2 regions of the Streptomyces sp. NPDC002181 genome follow, and region 2 is predicted to be linked to the other one. Evidence: riboswitches for the same ligand, from Rfam matches in the RefSeq annotation. Region 2 holds a riboswitch; the other holds the start of a gene.
What was found. A riboswitch is a leader RNA that binds a small molecule or an ion and turns the genes downstream of it on or off. The one in region 2 is predicted to bind glycine.

Region 1: it holds a riboswitch for glycine, as region 2 does, so the genes downstream of both, gcvT (glycine cleavage system aminomethyltransferase GcvT) here and gcvP (aminomethyl-transferring glycine dehydrogenase) in region 2, are expected to answer to the same signal.

Annotation. Positions count from the first base shown of each region.
Region 1 covers NZ_JBIASC010000001.1:248,076-258,846, forward strand. Annotated here, with positions in the region: gene ACFYXV_RS01105 (ABC transporter substrate-binding protein) at 1-694, opposite strand, end outside; gene ACFYXV_RS01110 (ABC transporter permease) at 736-1,728, opposite strand; gene ACFYXV_RS01115 (enhanced serine sensitivity protein SseB C-terminal domain-containing protein) at 2,221-2,961, opposite strand; gene ACFYXV_RS01120 (enhanced serine sensitivity protein SseB) at 3,018-3,755, opposite strand; gene ACFYXV_RS01125 (AAA family ATPase) at 3,850-4,530, opposite strand; glycine riboswitch at 4,759-4,862, shown strand; gene gcvT (glycine cleavage system aminomethyltransferase GcvT) at 5,047-6,162, shown strand; gene gcvH (glycine cleavage system protein GcvH) at 6,243-6,626, shown strand; gene glyA (serine hydroxymethyltransferase) at 6,643-7,899, shown strand; gene ACFYXV_RS01145 (L-serine ammonia-lyase) at 8,120-9,502, shown strand; gene ACFYXV_RS01150 (hypothetical protein) at 9,754-10,059, shown strand; gene ACFYXV_RS01155 (SsgA family sporulation/cell division regulator) at 10,279-10,686, shown strand.
Region 2 covers NZ_JBIASC010000015.1:4,201-14,971, reverse strand. Annotated here, with positions in the region: gene ACFYXV_RS29470 (hypothetical protein) at 1-200, shown strand, start outside; gene ACFYXV_RS29465 (DUF5999 family protein) at 512-718, shown strand; gene gcvP (aminomethyl-transferring glycine dehydrogenase) at 830-3,715, opposite strand; glycine riboswitch at 3,914-4,012, opposite strand; gene ACFYXV_RS29455 (PRC-barrel domain-containing protein) at 4,126-4,497, shown strand; gene ACFYXV_RS29450 (DNA polymerase IV) at 4,419-6,005, opposite strand; gene ACFYXV_RS29445 (MerR family transcriptional regulator) at 6,084-6,722, opposite strand; gene ACFYXV_RS29440 (bifunctional nuclease family protein) at 6,924-7,397, opposite strand; gene ACFYXV_RS29435 (MerR family transcriptional regulator) at 7,461-8,234, opposite strand; gene ACFYXV_RS29430 (FHA domain-containing protein) at 8,338-8,880, opposite strand; gene ACFYXV_RS29425 (DUF881 domain-containing protein) at 9,364-10,197, opposite strand; gene ACFYXV_RS29420 (small basic family protein) at 10,236-10,568, opposite strand; gene ACFYXV_RS29415 (DUF881 domain-containing protein) at 10,565-10,771, opposite strand, start outside.

The DNA.
Region 1 (10,771 bases), on a different contig from region 2:
TGTACGTGGCGCCCGTGTCCTTGGCCTGCGGGACCGGCGAGGAGGACGGCATCGCCAGCAGGTAGCTGAAGTCGGAGTTCGCGCTCGCCAGGTTGAAGACGATCGTCTTGTCGTCCGGCGTCTCGACGGACTTCAGGCCCATCTTGTTGGCGTCGGTGTCCTTGTACGGGCCGGGGTACTTCTGCCCCTGGTCGAGGATGTCGATCAGGTAGGTGGGACCGCCGGACAGCACGTCCTGCGCGAAGACGCGCTCGATGCCGTACTTGAAGTCCTTCGAGGTGATCGGCGTGCCGTCCTCGAACTTGACGCCGTCCTTGATCTTGAGGGTGTACGTCTTGCCCTCGTTGCTCAGGACCGGCAGGGCCTCGGCGAGGTCCGGGACGAGCTTGCTGCCGTCCTTGCCCGGCTTGCTGTCGTACGCGAGCAGCTGACGCACGTAGAGGCGCTGGATGTCCCACACGAAGCCGTAGTAGGCACGCGCCGGGTCGAGGTAGTCGACGTCCTGCGGCGACCAGAGCTTGAGCTCCCCGCCCTTGGCGTCCGAGGGGTTCACCATGCCGGTGGTGGCGGCGTTGAAGGCGGCGCCGCCCTTGCCCTCGGTCTTCGTGTCGCCGTCACTGCCACCGCACGCGGCGGTCAAGGACAGGGCGGCGATCACGGCGGTGATCGCGAATGCCTGCTTTCTGCGGATCACGTTGGTCCAACCTCCATTGGTGGGTGAATCGTTGAAGCGGTTCAGCTGCCCTTGGGGTCGAGTGCGTCGCGCAGCCCGTCCCCGAAGAGGTTGAACGCCAGGACGGTGATGAAGATCGTGATACCGGGGACCACCATGTACGCGGGGTCGTCCTGGTAGATGGGGATGGCGTCGGAGAGCATCTTTCCCCAGGAGGCGGTGGGCGGTTTGACGCCGGCGCCGAGGAAGCTGAGGGCCGCCTCCGTCAGGATGTTGGTCGGGATGAGCAGCGTCGAGTAGACGAGGATCGGCGCGACCAGGTTGGGCAGCAGCTCTTTGATGAGGATGTAGCCGCGCCCGGCGCCGAGGCTGCGCGCCGCCTCGACGTACTCGCGCTCCCGCAGGGAGATCGTCTGGCCGCGGACGATGCGCCCGATGTACGGCCAGCCGAAGAAGCCGATCACGACGATCAGTACGCCCATCCGGACGCCCGAACCCGAGAACCCCCAGAGGGAGTTGGGGACGACGGAGACCAGTGCGATGGTGAACAGCAGCTGCGGGAAGGCGAGCAGCAGGTCCATGATGCGGCTGATGATGCCGTCGACCCAGCCGCCTATGAACCCGGCGAGTGCGCCGAGGAGGCTGCCGATGGTGACCGACACGAAGGCCGACAGGAAGGCGACGACCAGGGAGATGCGGGCGCCGTAGACGATCCGGCTGAACACGTCGCGCCCGTTGGTGGGTTCGACGCCGAGCAGGAAGTCGGAGCTCATGCCGCCGAAGGAGCCGAGCGGTGTGCCGAGGTCCGGGTCGATCAGGTCCTCGTGGAACTCGTTGGGCGGGTGGCCCAGCAGGCTCACGATCTGCGGCGCGAAGACCGCCACCAGGATCAGGAAGATCACGACCACGCCGCCGGTCAGCGCGACCTTGTCGCGCTTGAGCCGCATCCAGGCGATGCGGCCGGGCGAGCGGCCTTCGATGGCCTTGGCTGGGACGTCGGCTACGGACACGGGTGCGGGTGCTTCCGCGCTCGCGTCATGCAGTGGTGCCGTCATCGTGGTGGGGACCCCTCTCGGCCGACGGGTTGCCGGCCCATGCCCGCCGCTGTGGCGGCGTTGGTGCGGAGTGGCGCTCGGAGTGCGTGGTGCTGCGCAGGACGCGCGTGAGGTGCAGGAATTGCGGGAAGTGCCGTGCAAAGCCACAAGCAAAAAATCATTTGCCGAACCGGGCCTTTGAGGCTTGACCGGCTCTTGGGTGGGGAGTCTTCATCGGCGCCGCGATCAGCCGCCAGACCCGCAGATGAATGGATGCGCAACCGTGATGTGAGGGCCGGGTTCCCGTTATCCGGACTTCGCTCTCGCCTGAGCGGATCAAGCCCGTCCGTTCGGTACGCAATCGGACATGGCGCCCAACTCGCGGTAGGACCATGCGTTTTGGACCCACAAGGGCGGCGAAATCCGGACAAGCCGAAGGCCGCGGGGAACGCTCGTTCCCCGCGGCCTTCGGTTGGCTCGATACGGTCGTCCCGGTCCGTGGACCGGGCCTGCTCAGTACGCCGGAGCCTGGCCCTCGCGGTCGTAGAAGGGGCGGGTCTGGGCGCGCAGCCACATCGCGACGGGGTCGTGCTCGTCCGCCAGCGCCACCGTGCACACCGGCACGCCCTCGGGCACCGCGCCGACCGACTGGCGCATCATCTCCCGTACGGATTCCAGCGCGGGCGCGGAGGCGTCGTACAGGTCGAGCCCGACCGCGAGGTACGGCGAGCCCAGCGAGGGCTGCACCCAGGCGCGGCGCAGCGAGCGCACGGCGGGGGTGCGGTGCGCGTGCTGGGTCAGCAGACCGTAGAACTGCGGGAGCTCCAGGGCGGGCTCGGACAGCCGCAGCGGGCCCGCCGGCATCCGGTCGAGGCCGGTGGCGATGCGGCGCAGGTCGGCCCAGGGGATGCCGAGGCCGCCGCCCTGGGCGTGCGGGTTGAGCCACAGGCCCCAGCGGTCCGGGTAGAGGGCGCGGGCGATGTCCCGGCCGGTGACCACCTCGTAGCCCCGGCTCCAGCCGCTGGCGGCCAGCTCCTGGGGGGAGGTCACGCAGGGCGCGTACCCGAGGCCCTCGACCTCCATGCCGCCGTACTGGGCGTCCGGGGAACCCGGCTGGCCCTGCCAGAGCAGCATCCACAGCCGGCCCTCGGCCAGGGCGTGCAGAAGCGACTCGTAGCTCTCGAAGCGCCCGGGCGTCACCTGGCGCATCATGTGCTCGACCTGCCCGGCCGCGGCCGTGCCTGACGCACTCACCCGGTACCCCTCTTCGTCCGCCCGTCCACCCGTATCGGCACCCAGCTTAAGCGGCGCTACGCGAGGTAGAAGGGGCGTACGCGCTCGGCGATGAAGTCGACCACCGGGTCCTGCGCGGCGTCGAGGAGGATCAACTGCACGGGCCAGGGCGGCGCGACGCGGGCCAGGGCCCGGCCGAGGGCGTCCATCGGGGCGTTCCGCATCCCGGGCTCCCATCCCAGCAGCCGGACACCGATGTAGAGCTCCGGTGCCCCGCCCTCGACGCTGGCCAGGCAGCGGTGGGCGGCGGCGACCACGCCGGCGGCGCGGAACTCCTCGGCCGCGGCGGTCAGGAAGTCCACCGGGTCCTCCTGCCAGTCGGGCTCGTAGAGCCGGACGCGGCCACCGGTGGCGGGGCCGTCGAGGGGGGTCCGGCCGGTGCGGCAGAGCTCGGCGACGGCGGGCGGGGGCAGCGGGACGCCGACGGCGCCCTCGGGGTTCACGGCGATGCCGAGCTGCGGGGGCAGGCCGCGGGCGAACTCGACGGCGGGGGCCACGGCGAAGTCCATGGAGGGGCCGGCGCAGGCGCGGAACTGGGCCTCGGAGCTGTAGACGGGTACGTACGGCGCCCCGTTGATCTCCATGGTGGGCAGCGTGAGCGCGCCGGCCGCGTCAGGGGCGGTGCCGCCGGGCAGCGGCACCCAGAGCCGGCTGCGCCCGAGCACCTCGACGATCCGGGCCCCGGCGTCCGCCTGCCCGAGCGCCGCCCCGAGCACCTGCTCCAGCTCGTTGTCCGGCCAGCCGCCGCCCTGCATCTACGCCTCCGCTGTGGTTGTCGCCCCTGCCGTCGCCCGAGGTTAACGGCTCGGGCGGCACCGGACACCGGGGGGCCGGGGAGTGTCCCGCGGATCAGGCGGGGTCCCGGCGGAAGGCTATGCGGGTCACCGACGCGGCCGAGCCGCGGTCCAGCAGGACCGCCGAGGTGCACCCGGCCGGGAGGCGGCCCGATTCCGCCTCGCGCAGCAGCCGGGCCACCGCGCTGCGGTGGCGGGCGAAGGCGTACGCCGACACCCCGCGCCCGCGCGCCTCCTGCCCCGCCAGCGCCTCCTGCGGGCTGGTGTCCAGCAGGAGCAGGTGCAGCGCCCGGCCCCGCCGCCGCGCGGCCGCCGCCAGCAGGCCGCGCACCCAGGACTGCGTTCCGCAGTCGTGGACCACCGCCGAGGCGCCGGAGCGCAGGGTCCGCCAGAGCCCCCAGTAGTGGGCGAGGCGGACGAGCGGCCGGTACACCCCGTACGGCACCGCCTTCGGCATCCGCCGCTCCCAGCGCTCGCGCACGTCCTGGGAGTCGATGCCTCCGCCCTCGGCGGCCCGCTTGATCAGCGTGCTCTTGCCGCCGCCCGGCAGGCCGGACACGACGACGATGTCCCCTTCCGCGAAGCCGAGCCACCGCGGTCCGTGCGCGCCCCGGCCGCGCAGGTCGCGTACGGGAGCCCCCTCGGCGCGCGCCCGCCGGGCCGCCGGCACCCCCACGGACCCCGTCCCGGTCGACGCCAGCACTCCGAATCTCCGCACGGTGATCGCCTCCCCCATCCGGGCCCCGCAGGGGCCCCATGCCCACTGAGTGTAAAGAGACGGTAATCCGGGAGCCCCGGTTCCGGTCGTGTTTCCCGGTCTCGTCCCGGATGCGTCACCGGTCCGTCACCACCGGTCCGCCATCCCGGCGCGCCCCTTCCGTACGTTCTTCCGGGCCCGAACGCCCGATCGCCCGGACGGCGTGCAATGATGTGCGCCATCTGGACCAACTGCATACCGGCCGCTTGAATCCGCGCGGGAGAGTCCCGGCACGCCGCGAGGCGGTGCCCGGGCGCCGAAGGAGCAAGTACCTCCCTTGAATCTCTCAGGCCCCGTACCGCGTGGATGAGGCAGATCTGAAAAGCGAGCCGCGCCGCCGTCCCCCGCGACGGCATCCGCGTGCGCTCCACCCAAGGTGCAAGTCGACGTTCCCCGGGTCCGACCGGGAACTCTCGGCGAACCTCTCAGGTTCCGATGACAGATGGGGAGGATCGTCCTCGTCATGTCATGCCCTGGGACCCGGGAGCCACACCCATGAGCACTGCCCCCCGCCTGACCGCCCTCGACGCGCTGCACCGTTCTCTCGGTGCGACCATGACCGATTTCGCGGGCTGGGACATGCCCCTGCGGTACGCCAGTGAGCGCGACGAGCACAACGCCGTGCGCACCAAGGCCGGCCTCTTCGACCTCTCCCACATGGGCGAGATCACGCTGACCGGCCCGGAGGCCGTCAAGGCCCTGGATTACGCGCTGGTGGGCAACATCTCCACCGTCGGTGTCGGCCGCGCCCGCTACACGCACATCTGCCGGGAGGACGGCGGGATCGTCGACGACCTGATCGTCTACCGCCTCGGCGAGACCGAGTACATGGTCGTCGCGAACGCCTCCAACGCCCAGGTCGTCCTGGACGCCCTGACCGAGCGCGCCGCCGGCTTCGACACCGCGGTCCGCGACGACCGCGACGCGTACGCGCTGATCGCCGTCCAGGGCCCGGAGTCCCCCGGCATCCTCGCCTCCCTCACCGACGCCGACCTCGACGGGCTGAAGTACTACGCCGGCCTGCCGGGCACGGTCGCGGGCGTGCCCGCCCTGATCGCGCGTACGGGCTACACCGGCGAGGACGGCTTCGAGCTGTTCGTCGCCCCCGAGCACGCCGTACAGCTGTGGGAGGCCCTCACCAAGGCCGGCGAGGGCGTCGGCCTGGTCCCGGCCGGCCTGTCCTGCCGCGACACCCTGCGCCTGGAGGCGGGCATGCCGCTGTACGGGCACGAGCTGACCACCTCCCTCACCCCGTTCGACGCGGGGCTGGGCCGGGTCGTGAAGTTCGAGAAGGAGGGCGACTTCGTCGGCCGCGCCGCGCTGGAGGCCGCCGCCGAGCGCTCCGCCTCCAAGGCGCCGCGCAAGCTGGTCGGCCTGATCGCCGAGGGCCGCCGCGTCCCGCGCGCCGGGTTCCCGGTCGTGGCCGGCGGCCAGGTGATCGGCGAGGTCACCTCGGGCGCCCCGTCCCCGACGCTGGGCAAGCCGATCGCGATGGCGTACGTGGACGCGGCGCACGCCGCGCCCGGCACCTCCGGCGTCGGCGTGGACATTCGCGGTACGCATGAGCCGTACGAGGTCGTGGCCCTGCCCTTCTACAAGCGGCAGAAGTAGCGCCCGTACGCCGTACCGGCCGTCTCACTCCGCAAGACCACTGTTCGTATCCACTCCCCCGCATCCAGGAGAATCAGGTCATGAGCAACCCCCAGCAGCTGCGTTACACCAAGGAGCACGAGTGGCTGTCGGACGCCGTGGACGGCGTCGCGACGGTCGGCATCACGGAGTTCGCGGCCAACGCGCTCGGTGACGTCGTCTACGCCCAGCTCCCCGCGGTCGGCGACACCGTGACCGAGGGCGAGACCTGCGGCGAGCTGGAGTCGACCAAGTCGGTCAGCGACCTGTACTCCCCCGTCTCCGGTGAGATCGTCGAGTCCAACCAGGACGTGGTGGACGACCCGGCCCTGGTGAACACCGCTCCGTTCGAGGGTGGCTGGCTGTTCAAGGTGCGCCTCTCGGAGGAGCCGAAGGACGCGCTGACGGCCGACGAGTACGCCGCGCTCACCCACTCCGACAACTGAGTCCCAGGGGAACCTGATGTCCGTTCTGAACACCCCCCTCCACGAGCTCGACCCCGACGTCGCCGCCGCCGTCGACGCCGAGCTCGCCCGCCAGCAGTCCACCCTGGAAATGATCGCGTCGGAGAACTTCGCTCCGGTCGCCGTCATGGAGGCCCAGGGCTCGGTCCTGACCAACAAGTACGCCGAGGGCTACCCGGGCCGCCGCTACTACGGCGGCTGCGAGCACGTCGACGTGGTCGAGCAGATCGCGATCGACCGCATCAAGGAGCTCTTCGGCGCCGAGGCCGCGAACGTCCAGCCGCACTCCGGTGCGCAGGCGAACGCCGCCGCGATGTTCGCGCTGCTGAAGCCCGGCGACACGATCATGGGCCTGAACCTGGCCCACGGCGGTCACCTGACCCACGGCATGAAGATCAACTTCTCCGGCAAGCTCTACAACGTGGTCCCGTACCACGTCGGCGAGGACGGCCAGGTCGACATGGCCGAGGTCGAGCGCCTCGCCAAGGAGTCCAAGCCGCAGCTGATCGTCGCCGGCTGGTCCGCCTACCCGCGCCAGCTGGACTTCGCCGCCTTCCGCCGCATCGCGGACGAGGTCGGCGCGTACCTGATGGTCGACATGGCGCACTTCGCCGGCCTGGTGGCCGCGGGCCTGCACCCGAACCCGGTGCCGCACGCCCACGTCGTCACCACCACCACGCACAAGACCCTCGGCGGTCCGCGCGGCGGTGTCATCCTGTCGACGCAGGAGCTGGCCAAGAAGATCAACTCCGCGGTCTTCCCGGGTCAGCAGGGCGGTCCGCTGGAGCACGTGATCGCCGCCAAGGCGGTCTCCTTCAAGGTGGCGGCCTCGCCCGAGTTCAAGGAGCGCCAGGAGCGCACCCTGGAGGGTGCGAAGATCCTCGCCGCCCGCCTGGTCCAGGACGACGTCAAGGCCGTGGGCGTGGACGTCCTCACCGGGGGCACCGACGTGCACCTGGTCCTGGTCGACCTGCGCAACTCCGAGCTGGACGGCCAGCAGGCCGAGGACCGCCTCCACGAGGTCGGCATCACGGTCAACCGGAACGCGATCCCGAACGACCCGCGGCCGCCGATGGTCACCTCGGGTCTGCGGATCGGCACGCCGGCCCTGGCCACCCGCGGTTTCGACGCCGAGGCCTTCACCGAGGTCGCCGAGATCATCGCGCAGGCGCTCAAGCCCGCGTACGACAGCGAGGACCTGAAGGCGCGCGTCTCCGCGCTCGCCGCGAAGTTCCCGCTGTACCCGACGCTCTAGCGACGGCTTGGGAGGGCCCGGCCTGGTGTCACACAGGGCCGGGCCCTTCCTGTGTGACACGAGCCATACCCGAGCGCCTTCCGGCCACCATCGCCGGCAGGCGAAACGTTCACCTTGCCACGTTAAGCTCGACTGTCGGACAAAATCCGAACAATCCCCCCTCGATACGATCCACCCCGCCTGCCCCTCCACCCACGAGCAGACAAGGGAGTCCGCCACCGTGGCCATCTCCGTCTTCGACCTCTTCTCCATCGGCATCGGCCCCTCCTCCTCCCACACGGTCGGCCCGATGCGGGCCGCCCGCATGTTCGTGACCCGGCTGAAGAAGGACGGCGTGCTCGCCCAGACCGCGGCGGTCCGGGCGGAGCTCTACGGCTCCCTCGGCGCGACCGGCCACGGCCACGGCACGCCCAAGGCGGTGCTCCTGGGCCTGGAGGGCCACTCCCCCCGCTCGGTGAACGTGGAGAGCGCCGACGACGAGGTGGAGCGCATCCGCAGGACGGGCCGCCTGCGCCTGCTCGGCACCGAGATAGGGGAGGCGCACGAGATCGCCTTCGACGAGCCGAGCCAGCTGATCCTGCACCGCCGCCGGTCCCTGCCGTACCACGCGAACGGCATGACGCTCTTCGCGTACGACGCCGCCGGCGCCCCGCTGCTGGAGAAGACGTACTACTCGGTCGGCGGCGGCTTCGTCGTCGACGAGGACGCGGTCGGCGAGGACCGGATCAAGCTCGACGACACGGTGCTGAAGTACCCCTTCCGCAGCGGCGACGAGATGCTGCGGATGGCCCGCGAGAGCGGCCTGTCGATCTCCGCGATGATGCTGGAGAACGAGAAGGCCTGGCGCACGGAGGAGGAGATCCGCGAGGGTCTGCTGGAGATCTGGCGGGTCATGCAGGCGTGCGTCGCGCGCGGCATGTCGCGCGAGGGCATCCTGCCGGGCGGCCTGAAGGTCCGCCGCCGGGCCGCGAACACCGCCCGCAAGCTCCGCTCCGAGGGCGACCCGCAGGCGCTGTCGATGGAGTGGATCACCCTCTACGCGATGGCCGTGAACGAGGAGAACGCGGCCGGCGGCCGGGTGGTCACCGCTCCGACCAACGGCGCCGCGGGCATCATCCCGGCGGTCCTGCACTACTACATGAACTTCGTGCCCGGCGCCGACGAGGAGGGCGTGGTCCGCTTCCTGCTGGCGGCCGGCGCGATCGGCCTGCTCTTCAAGGAGAACGCCTCGATCTCCGGCGCCGAGGTCGGCTGCCAGGGCGAGGTCGGCTCGGCCTGCTCGATGGCGGCGGGCGCCCTCGCCGAGGTCCTGGGCTGCACCCCGGAGCAGGTGGAGAACGCGGCCGAGATCGGCATGGAGCACAACCTGGGCCTCACCTGCGACCCGGTCGGCGGCCTCGTCCAGATCCCGTGCATCGAGCGCAACGGCATGGCGGCGGTCAAGGCCGTCACCGCGGCCAAGATGGCCATGCGCGGCGACGGCTCCCACAAGGTGTCCCTCGACAAGGTCATCAAGACCATGAAGGAGACCGGCGCCGACATGAAGGTCAAGTACAAGGAAACCGCCCGCGGCGGCCTGGCGGTCAACGTCATCGAATGCTGATCCGGCACGCATGACGAAGGAGGGGCCCGGCGCGGTGCGCCGGGCCCCTCCGGCGTTCCACAACTTGGTGAATTCGCAGGCCAATTGAGGTTTGCCCGGAGTTGATCACGCGTGAGGGCGAACCCTCCTCCCCGGGCTGGTCTCTCGATGATCACATGCGCCATGGTGATCACGTGACGTCGCGGCCACACCCCCGGCGGTCGGCCAACCGCCTTGGACCGCAGCCTTTTTGCGTACTGGAGGACTTCATCATGGCAAGCAACCGCAGCATCCGAGTCCTGGCGGCTGTCGCAGCGCTCCCCTTCGCCGCCCTGCTCTTCACGGGTACGGCCCAGGCCGACAACGGAGCCGGTGCGGGCGTCTCGTCCAACGCCGCCGCCGGCGAGATCCTCGGCAGCGGGGTCGCCGGCGGCAACCTCGGCAACTCCTCCACCACCCAGCAGCTCGCCACGGGCTCCGGGGCGTCCAACCAGAACAACGGCGCCCAGGCCAACGGCGCCGGTTTCACCGCCATCGGGCAGTCCAACGACTCGTTCGTGTTCAACCCCGTTCCGTAGCGGACCGGTGACCCGGCGGCCCGCCCTCCCCCCGGAGGGCGGGCCCCTTCGCGTTCCCTCCCCCGCCACCGCACCCGCACCCGTTCCCCTTCCTGTGACGAATGGGGTCCAGCGGCCCCCGGGCTGAGGACTTTCGGCCCGCGGGGGTAGCCGGGAGGTGGGCTAGCTTGCCCGATAGGGCCGCCGGCCCCGGCCGGACACGACTGAGAGGCGCTGCGCATGGACGGAATCGAATACCGCGTCCTCCCGCTCCGGCTGGAGGCCTCCCCCGAGCCCGTGTCCGTGGACGGGGCCTTCACCTACCGCCCCGACCGGCCCTACGAGCTGGCGCTCGACTTCCGGGGCGCCGGGACGCACCTGGCGCGCTGGGTGTTCTCCCGGGACCTGCTGATCGACGGGGAGAGCTGCGTGACGGGCGAGGGGGACATCCAGGTGTGGCCGCGCTGGCAGGGCGGGGAACCGCGGGTCTTCCTCGCCTTCACCAACGGCGCTCAGAGCTGCGTGGTGTCCGCCCGGGCGAAGGACGTGCGGGCGCTGTGCCGGCGGCTGGTCGGGCTCGTGCCCCGGGGCGAGGAGCAGCGCCACTACGACCTCGACGCCGAGCTGAGCACCCTGCTGCCCCGCTAAGTTCCCTTTTGGCATGTTTTCTTTTTGTCTGGGTGGTTTTGGGTGCAACCATGAGCCTGCCGGGGAGTGTCCTCAGCAGTGACAC
Region 2 (10,771 bases):
GGCTGCACGGGGCGGTCGGCGCCGACGCCTCCGCCGGGCTGCCGGCCGCCGCGGATCTGCTGGTTCCGCTGGCACCGGCCCCGCCCGGCATCGCCCCGTATCGGCCGCACCCGGTCTCCGAACTGCTGCCCGTGATGACCCACCGGCTCACTCCGCCGAGCCCGCCGGTCCCGCCGTCGCTCGCCGCGCCGGCCGCCTGAGCGGGGTCCGGGCCGCAGTGCGGTGGGTCTGAGCAGGCGCGTTCCCTGCTGCTGGTCCGTACTGCCCATTCGGCCTAGCCCAGTCGGACCACCCCCGAACCACCCGAAATGACAGGGGAGTTGACCTGAACCGCCCGCACGGGTGATGCGTCATCAATGTATGAGGACAGCTGCCGGGAAATCCCTGCGGACGCAACTCCGGAGGGCAACACTGGGACCCTGACCAAACCAAGACGTTGATACGGGGGGCGGCCATGAACAAGGCATCGAGCCGCAGCACACAGACCACACCGCAGCGAAAGAACGCATCCATGTGCCAGCACCAGCCAGCGTGCCCGTCAGCCGACTCCGCCGACCGGGAGGCCGCCAAGCCGTTGGCCAACCACCCGGAACAGGGCTGGAGCCTGCTGTGCAACGGCGTCCTGCTCTTCGAGGACACCGGTGAGCTGCTGCCGGACGGCCAGATCATCGCCCCGCACCGCCCGCTCGCGGCGGTGCATGTGATGAAGGCGGCCTAGCCGGCGACAGCACTGAACGGGAACGGAGCAGAAGAGAACGACGAGGGGCCGGCCCGGGAATGATTCTCCCGGACCGGCCCCTCCGTCATGCCATCACGTCATACGAATATGTCAGTTGTCGTACTCGTCCAGCGGCGGGCAGGAGCAGACCAGGTTGCGGTCGCCGAAGGCACCGTCGATGCGGCGCACCGGCGGCCAGTACTTCTCCGCCGCCGTGACCCCGCCGGGGAAGACGGCCTCGTCGCGGCTGTACGGGTGGTTCCACTCGCCGCCCAGCGCCGCCGCCGTGTGCGGGGAGTTGGCCAGCGGGTTGTCGTCCACCGGCCACTCGCCGCCCGCGACCCGCTCGATCTCGCCGCGGATGGCGATCATCGCGTCGCAGAAGCGGTCGATCTCGGCGAGGTCCTCGGACTCCGTCGGCTCGATCATCAGCGTGCCGGCCACCGGGAAGGACATCGTCGGCGCGTGGAAGCCGTAGTCGATCAGGCGCTTGGCGATGTCGTCGACGCTGACGCCGGTCGCCTTCGACAGCGGGCGCAGGTCGATGATGCACTCGTGCGCGACCAGGTTGCCCGGGCCCGTGTAGAGCACCGGGTAGTGCGGCTCCAGACGCTTCGCGATGTAGTTCGCGCCGAGCACCGCCACCTGGGTGGCGCGCTTGAGGCCCTCGCCGCCCATGAGGCGCACGTACGACCAGGAGATCGGCAGGATGCCCGCCGAGCCCCACGGGGCGGCCGAGATCGGGCCGACGCCCGTCTCCGGGCCCGCCGTGGGCTGGAGCGGGTGGTTCGGCAGGTACGGGGCCAGGTGCGCCCGGACACCGACCGGGCCGACGCCCGGGCCGCCGCCGCCGTGCGGGATGCAGAACGTCTTGTGCAGGTTCAGGTGCGAGACGTCGCCGCCGAAGTGACCCGGCTTGGCCAGGCCCACCAGGGCGTTGAGGTTGGCGCCGTCCACGTACACCTGGCCGCCGGCCTCGTGCACCTGGGCGCAGATGTCGGCGACGTGCTCCTCGAACACACCGTGCGTCGAGGGGTACGTGATCATCAGCACGGCGAGCTCGTCGCGGTACTGCTCGATCTTGGCGCGCAGGTCGGCCTCGTCCACCTCGCCGTCGTCGGCGGTCTTGACGACGACGACCTTCATGCCGGCCATCACGGCGCTGGCGGCGTTGGTGCCGTGCGCGGAGGACGGGATGAGGCAGACGGTGCGCTGCTCGTCGCCGTTGGCCCGGTGGTAGGCGCGGACGGCCAGCAGGCCGGCGAGCTCGCCCTGGGAGCCGGCGTTCGGCTGGATGGAGACCTTGTCGTAGCCGGTGACCTCACAGAGACGTTCCTCCAGCTCGGTGATGAGCGTGAGGTACCCCTCGGCCTGCTCGACCGGGGCGAACGGGTGCAGCTGGCCGAACTCGGGCCAGGTGACCGGCTCCATCTCGGTGGTCGCGTTGAGCTTCATGGTGCAGGAGCCCAGCGGGATCATGCCGCGGTCCAGCGCGTAGTCCTTGTCCGCCAGCTTGCGCAGGTAGCGCAGCATCGCGGTCTCGCTGCGGTGCTGGTGGAAGACGGGGTGCGCCAGGTAGTCGTCCGAGCGCAGCAGGCCCTCGGGCAGCGCCTCGGCCGTGGCCTCGTCCAGCGCCTCGATGTCGGCCTCCACGCCGAAGGCGGCCCAGACGGCCTCGATCCCGGCGCGCAGCGTCGTCTCGTCGCAGGAGACGGAGACGTGGTCGGCGTCGGCCTGGAACAGGTTGACCCCGCCCCGGCGGGCGGCGGCGACGACCTCGGCGGCCTTGCCGGGCACCCGGGCGGTGACGGTGTCGAAGTACGAGCCGTGCACGAGCTCGACCCCGCCGGCCTTCAGACCGGCCGCGAGCAGGGTCGCGTAGCGGTGCGTACGGCGGGCGATCGTCCGCAGGCCGTCCGGGCCGTGGTAGACGGCGTACATGCCGGCCATGACGGCGAGCAGCACCTGCGCGGTGCAGATGTTGCTGGTGGCCTTCTCGCGGCGGATGTGCTGCTCACGGGTCTGCAGGGCGAGGCGGTACGCCTTGTTGCCGTCCGCGTCCACGGAGACGCCGACGAGGCGGCCCGGCAGCGAGCGGGCGTGCTTGTCCTGGACGGCCATGTAGCCGGCGTGCGGACCGCCGAAGCCCATCGGGACGCCGAAGCGCTGGGTGGTGCCGACGGCGATGTCCGCGCCGAGCGCGCCCGGGGAGGTCAGCAGGGTCAGCGCGAGCAGGTCGGCGGAGACGGCGACGATCGCGCCGAGCTCGTGCGCCCGGTCGATGACCGGCTTGATGTCCCGCACGGCACCGGAGGCGCCCGGGTACTGGAGGAGCACGCCGTAGACACCGCGCTCGGCGACCTCGGCCGGGATGCCCTCGGACAGGTCGGCGACGACGACCTCGATGCCGATGGGCTCGGCGCGGGTCTGGATCACGGCGATCGTCTGCGGCAGCGCGTCGGCGTCGACCAGGAAGATGTTGCCCTTGGACTTGCCGACGCGGCGGGCCAGCGTCATGGCCTCGGCGGCCGCGGTGCCCTCGTCGAGGAGGGAGGCGCCGGAGGTCGGCAGGCCGGTGAGGTCGGCGACGACGGTCTGGAAGTTGAGGAGCGCCTCCAGGCGGCCCTGCGAGATCTCGGGCTGGTAGGGCGTGTACGCCGTGTACCAGGCCGGGTTCTCCATGACGTTGCGCAGGATCACCGGCGGGGTGAAGGTCCCGTAGTAGCCGAGACCGATCATCGGGGCCAGAACCTGGTTGCGGTCGGCGAGCGTGCGCAGCTCGGCCAGCACCTCGGCCTCGGTCCGCGCCTCGGGCAGGTTCAGCGCCTCGGCGCTCTTGATCACATCCGGTACCGCGGCGGCGGTCAGTTCGTCCAGCGAGCCGTAGCCCACATGGGCGAGCATCTTCGCCTGCGCCTCGGCATCCGGGCCGATGTGGCGCTGCTCGAAGGGGATCCCTCGCTCCAGCTGGGAGAGCGGAATGCGGTTGGCGGTCATGTACGGAGGCCTCCTGGGTCGTACGACCTGCGAGGGGCACCACGGCGCGGGCACCCGGACGGCCTCCCCCTCTGTCATCTCAACCTGAGAGCTTCACCGGAGTCGCGGGGGTGACCCGCGGATTCCGGCTTTCACCGTCGGTGAGGAGGGGAACCGGCACTGCGCGCCCGGTACCCGCCCCTGCTTTCCAGAGTGGCCTCGTCACGTGCGGTACGTATGCCTGAGAGATTCCGGGGAGGATTTGCTCCTTCGGCGCCTCCGTCGTACTCACTCGGAGGACTCTCCCGCACAGGGTCAACAGCCGTCACCCAGCCTACCAGCGAGGTTCTGGCCCTCGCTTCGAGTGGCCCGCGCTGCGGAAATGCCCTTCTGTAGTCATTACGGAGGAGTTGCGACCATATGGAGGGACCGTGCAGACCGACATCGATCCGCGCAGCCTGATCGGCCGCAAGGCGTTCGACCGCAACGGAACCAAGATCGGCACCGTCGACGAGGTGTACCTCGACGATGCCACGGGCGTGCCCGAGTGGGCCGCCGTCCGGACGGGCCTGTTCAGCCGGGACGCGTTCGTCCCGCTGGAGCCGAGCGAGGTCGTCGACGACACCCTGCGGGTCCCCTTCGAACGCTCCCTCATCAAGGACGCCCCGGACTTCGGCGTCGGCCGCCACCTCTCCCCCGAACAGGAACTCCAGCTCTACCACCACTACGGGCTGGACGTCTCCCTCCCGTCGGACGTCCGCCGCGACTTCGGCCGCCTGGCGAACGGCGAGGACACGCCCTGACCCGTCGGCCGCGGATCGGTCTCCCCTACGAGGGGCAGCGGATCGCAGGGCTCCAGTTCGGGGTCGTCCACCCGGAAGGTGCGCACCCGGCCCGGTGGCGATCCGGGCTGCTCGAAGCGCACGGTCACCCTCCCGACCCCGCTGCCCTGCACCCAGCCGGGCCCGTACACGGCGTGCAGTACGTCGCTGCCGGCCGCCCAGCGCCGCTCCGGGGCGGCCTCGGGCTCCCCGCCCGACCCTGCGGCCTCCGCGCCCTCGGCGGCCCCTCCAGGCCCCTCCGACCCCGCTGACCCCGAAGGCACGACGGCCTCCGGCGCACCATCCGGCCCTACGCCCCCGGCCCGTGCGACTGCCTCCGCGGCGGAGGCACCTGCGGAGGCACCGGCGGCCGCCGCCGCGGCTTCCGCCGCCGCCTCCGCCTCCGCGGCCTCCGCCGCCATCGACTGCGCGAACAGGTCCTCCTGCGTGTAATCCGCCAGGCCCGTCACGCCCACTCCCAGCAGCCGCACCCCGCCCGTGGTGTCCACGCCCTCCAGCAGCCGCGCCGCGGCCTCCCGCACCACCGCGGGATCGTCCGTGGGCCCCCGCAGCGTCTCGGAGCGGGTCAGCGTGGAGAAGTCGTACCGCCGCACCTTCAGCACGATCGTGCGCCCCGAGTGCCCCGACCCGCGCAGCCTGTGCACGCACCGGTCGGCGAGCCGCTGCACCTCGGTGCGGATCCGCACCCGGTCGTGCAGGTCCACGTCGAAGGTGTCCTCCACCGACACCGACTTCGCGTCGCGCTCGGCGACCACCGGCCGGTCGTCCAGTCCCAGCGCCATCCGGTACAGCCCGACCCCGTGCGAGCGCCCGACCATCCGGACCAGCTCGTCCTCACCGGCCTCGGCCAGCTCCCCGACCGTGGTGATCCCGGCCCGCCGCAGGTGCTCGCCGGTGACGGGCCCCACCCCGGGCAGGGTCCGCACCGACATCGGGGCGAGCAGCTCCCGCTCGGTGCCCGGTTCGATCAGCAGCAGTCCCGCCGGCTTGGCCTCCTCGGACGCCACCTTGGCCAGCATCTTGGATCCCGCCAGCCCCACGGACCCGCTCAGGCCCGTCGCGGCCCGGATGTCCGCCCGCAGCCGCTCCCCCGTCGCGCGGGCGCTCTTCGAGTCGAACGCGGTCCCGCCCGCCTCCAGGTCCACGAAGGCCTCGTCCAGGCTGAGCGGCTCCACCAGCGGGGACAGCTCACGCAGCAGCCCCATGACCACCTCGCTGACCGCCTGGTACAGCCGGAAGCGGGGGATCAGGTACGCGCCGTTCGGGCAGAGCCGGCGCGCCTGGGCCGTCGGCATCGCCGAATGCACCCCGAAGCGCCGGGCCTCGTACGAAGCGGTGGCGACGACTCCGCGCGGCCCGAGCCCGCCGACGATCACGGCCTTGCCGCGCAGGCTCGGCTTCGACGCCTGCTCCACGGAGGCGTAGAAGGCGTCCATGTCCAGGTGCAGGATGGTCGGCGCGGCTCTCACAGCCCCGATGCTGCCTCATGCCACTGACATTCGGCCGGGACCGGGCCCCGGGTCCTCGGGCCGCGCCGGAAGGCGTGCTCAGCCGGCCCGGTTGCGCCGCGCCGCCAGCTCGTCCGTCGGGTTGTGGCCGACCACCGTCTCACCGGTGTCGACCCGCTCGCCGTGCAGCTGAGAGAGCGCGTTCTCCACATCGCGCCAGACCACGCCCACGGCGATGCCGAAAATGCCCTGCCCGCCCTGGAGCAGGCTCACGACCTGGTCCGGCGAGGTGCACTCGTACACGGTGGCGCCGTCGCTCATCAGCGTCATGCGCTCCAGGTCCGAGAACCCGCGGTCGCGCAGGTGCTGGACCGCGGTCCGGATGTTCTGCAGCGCCACCCCGGTGTCCAGGAAGCGCTTGACGATCTTGAGGACCACCACGTCCCGGAAGCTGTAGAGGCGCTGCGTCCCCGACCCGCACGCGGGGCGCACCGTCGGCTCCACCAGCCCGGTCCGCGCCCAGTAGTCCAACTGGCGGTAGGTGATGCCCGCCGCGGCGCACGCGGTCGGTCCCCGGTAGCCGACCTGCTCGGGTGCCGGGTCCGCGCCCACCGGCGCGACCGGCGTACTGTCCGGCTGACGGCGCGCGGATCCCGCCGCACTGCCGTGGAGCGGGTACGGCCCACCGTCACTCCGCACGGGGATGCCCCCGGTCGTACCGTCGCCCGTGACTCTCACGCCGACCCTCCGTCCTTGACCTGCCCCCTCGAAGGTAGGCAGTCACCAGGGGTGCGTCAACGATCGCCACACTCGGCACGCCGAGTGATAATCACCCTGAGAGTGGTTTCCCGTGTCCTGTGCCGGGGAAAGGCTATCCGAATGGGCTGATGCTCCCCGTGGACACGCGGCGTGAAGGGCACGGCCGAAGCGGCCGGCGGCTCACTGCGGGCCGGTGCCGAAGTCCTCCGGGGAGATCTGGTCGAGGAACTCGCGGAACTTCTCGACCTCGTCCTCCTGCTCGTCCGGAATGGCGATTCCGGCGTCGTCCAGCACGCCGTCGCTCCCGTAGATCGGCGTTCCGGTACGCAGGGCCAGCGCTATGGCGTCGGAAGGCCGCGCGCTCACCTCGACCCCGCTGGCGAAGACAAGCTCCGCGTAGAAGACGCCCTCCCGCAGATCCGTGATCCGGACCTGGGTGAGCTCCTCGCCGATCGCCTCCAGCACGTCCTTGAACAGGTCGTGCGTCAGCGGACGGGCGGGGGCCATGCCCTGCTGCGCGAAGGCAATGGCGGTCGCCTCCCCTGGTCCGATCCAGATGGGGAGGTACCGGTCGCCTCCCACTTCACGCAGGAGCACGATCGGTTGGTTGGAGGGCATTTCCACCCGGACACCCACAACGTCGAGCTCGTTCACACAGCAACCCTAGGACCTGCCCGGCAGGTTTGGGTAGTCGGGCCCCCTCGGAGATCGCCGAGGTCAGTGCAGACGGACCCCGAGAGCGGTCTGCACCAAGGCCTCGTGGAGCCGTACGGAGAGCCCTGCGAGCTCTTTCAAGGTGGCCTCCGCATGCGCCCTCGTCTGCGGGTTGCGGTGGCGGCGCAGCGGTGCCACGACCTGTTCCACCAGACCCGCCTCTCGGTCCGCGGCGGCCTTCATGGCCCGCAGGTGGCGCGGTTCCAGCCCGAAGCGGCCCAGATCCGCCACCAGGCGGGCCACGGTGACCGCCTCGGCGTCGAATCCGCCGCCCGGGGCCTCGCCGATCAGCCCGTACGACTCCCACTCGGCGAGCTGGGCCTCGTCCACCTCGGCGGCGGCGAGCAGCTCGGCGCGCCCCACCCGGGCCGCGGCGGCCCGCTCCCGGCCCACCTCGCCGTAAACGGCGCAGGGGCTCGCGGGGTCGACGGGATCCCCCTGCGCGGTGGGCGCGGGGATACGGATCTGCTCGCCGCGGGCGAGGGCGTCGAGCTGCTCGCGGATGACCTTCAACGGCAGGTAGTGGTCCCGCTGCAACCGCAGGATCCGGGCCAGCCGCTCGACGTCCTCGGTGCTGAACTTGCGATATCCGGAAGGTGTGCGCCGGGGCTCCACGAGCCCCTCCGCCTCCAGGAAGCGGATCTTCGAGATCGTGACTTCGGGGAACTCGTCGCGCAGCCGCGTGAGCACCGTGCCGATGCTCACCAGCCGCCCGGCCGGGCCGGCGCTGCCGGCGGTGCCGCTCTTCGGGGCACCGCCGGTGGGGATGCGCAGCATGGGACCTTCCCTCTGGGGGTGTCCCCCGGACGGAGTCCGGAGGTGCGGGTCCCCCAGGCGGAGCCCGGGCGGGAGTCCCCCCGGGCGCAGCTCAGGGGCAGGATCAGATGCCCCGCAGGCTCGCGTAGAAGACCAGCCGGTACTTGCCGATCTGCACCTCGTCGCCATTGTGCAGGGCGACGGAGTCGATCGGCTCGCGGTTCACGTACGTGCCGTTGAGGCTGCCGACGTCGGCGACGGTGAAGCCGCCGTCCTGGCTCCTGCGGAACTCGACATGCCGCCGGGAGACCGTCACGTCGTCCAGGAAGATGTCGCTCTGCGGGTGCCGGCCCGCCGTGGTCAGCTCGCCGTCCAGCAGGAAGCGGCTGCCGGAGTTGGGGCCGCGCCGCACGATGAGCAGAGCGGAACCCGGAGGCAGAGCTTCCACCGCGGCCTGGGCCTCGGGGGACAGCGAGGACGACACGTGCTGCTGTCCCGACACCTCGGCCTCGTAGGCCTCAAGCCCCGAGATCGAGATGGTGGACGTGGTCTCCGAGGCACGTTCCGGCGTCAGACCCGCCCGCAGCGGCGCGCCGCAGTTGGAGCAGAACCGGCTGGCCGCATCGCTGCGGTGTCCGCACCTGCTGCAAACCTGCTCGGCCGACATGGACGGCTCCTCGCGCCGCGGCTGCCCCGCGGAGGCGTTGGTGGCATACGGGTCGGGGGCAAACCCTCCACCCGAACTTGAGGTTGATGGTTCACCGAAACCTATGCGCCCGGAACCGGCAGGGTCAACAGACGACGCGCCCGGCGCGCCCGAAACATCCCCCGCGCCGGCGACCTCGTCGCGGAAGAGCGGCCGGTCGCCCTGCCCTTCCACCTCTCCCTGCCCCGCGCGGTGCTTGGCCGCACCGCTTTCCTCGCGGTTCTTCTTGCCGAACAACTTCTCAAACAACTTCACGGGCGATTCCCCTTGAACGAAACAGACCCGCCCGTGGGGCAGGACGAACTCCGAATGCACAACCTGCCGACCCGGACATTCTCACAACGTCCGTAACCACCAGACAGTTTCCACCACGCGGCACGACTTCAGTGCGCCGACCCCCCGCAGGCATCAGCCCGCGTGAGCCCGTCCGCGCTCCGTCCCGCGTCACGACGATGACGACCGAGCGTAGTCAGGCTGCTTCGCAGCCCGCAAGGCGTCCACAACGATCTTCGCCGGTCGTGTGACGGCGACGGTGGCCTGTTCCTTCTCCAGCGTCTGCACGACACCGCCGGGGATGTTCAGGGCGGGCTCCAGGTCCTGCGGCTTGCCGATCACCTTGAACTCATAAGGCTGTGTGATCTTCTTACCGTCGATCCCGATCCCGCCTCCCTCGTCCGAGAAGAAAGAGCTCGCCACGACCCGCACACCGTTGACCTGGATCGCCTCGGCCCCGGCCGCCCGCAGCTCCTGGAGGGTGTCCAGCAGCTGGTCCGACTGCACCTGGCCCGTGGGATCGGTGATCTTCAAGACGATGCCCGGCCCCTGGGCCGCCACCGTACCGGCCAGGATCCCGAGTTGGCGTTCCTTCTCGACCGTCTGCCGACGCGCCTCCTCGGCCTGGTTCGAGCTGCTCTCCAGCTCCTTGCGCTGGTCCTCCAGCCGCTGCTTCTCGTCCTCCAGGCGCTTGGTCCGCCCGTCGAGCTCGTCGAGGATCCGTACGAGGTCCTCCTGACGGGCCCCGCGCAGGGCGCTGGAGTCGCTGTTGGAGCGCACCTGGATCGCCAGGCCCAGCCCGAGCACGAACAGGAGCAGCGCGACGATCAGTTGGGCCCGGCTCACGCGCGGCGGCCACACCGCCTCCGCCAGCCGCCGCCGACCGGTCTGCGCGGGCGCGCCGGGCTCCGGCGCACCGGGCTTCCCGGGCTGCGCCTCCGCGCCGCCCGCCGCGGGCCCGGCGGGCCGCGCCGGCTCGTCCTGGGGCGGCAGCTCCGAGCCCATCGGCTCCTCGGGAGGGTTGTCGTTCGTATTCATCGGCCTCACGCCCGGAACACGTGCCGGCGGATGGCCGCGGCGTTGGAGAAGATGCGGATGCCCAGGACCACGACCACACCGGTGGACAGCTGCGAACCGACGCCCAGCTTGTCTCCGAGGAAGACGATCAGCGCCGCGACGACCACGTTCGACAGGAACGACACCACGAAGACCTTGTCGACGAAGATGCCGTCCAGCATCGCGCGCAGCCCCCCGAACACCGCGTCCAGCGCCGCCACCACGGCGATCGGCAGATAAGGCTCGACGACGGCCGGCACTTCGGGCCGGACCAGAAGTCCGACCACCACTCCGGCCACCAGGCCCAGTACCGCGATCACGATGCACCCTTCTTCGGCTCTTCTGCTGTAGCTGTACGTACGGTCAGGCTCGACGCGGCCGGCAGCCGCAGCCCGTCCGCCGGGGTCAAGGTGGCGCGGATGCCGTAGTTCTCCTGCAGGGCGTGCAGGTACTGGCCGTCCGCGGAGTCCTGGAACGCCGTGCCGAGCCGCTTCTTGTCCCCCACCGCCAGCACTTCGTACGG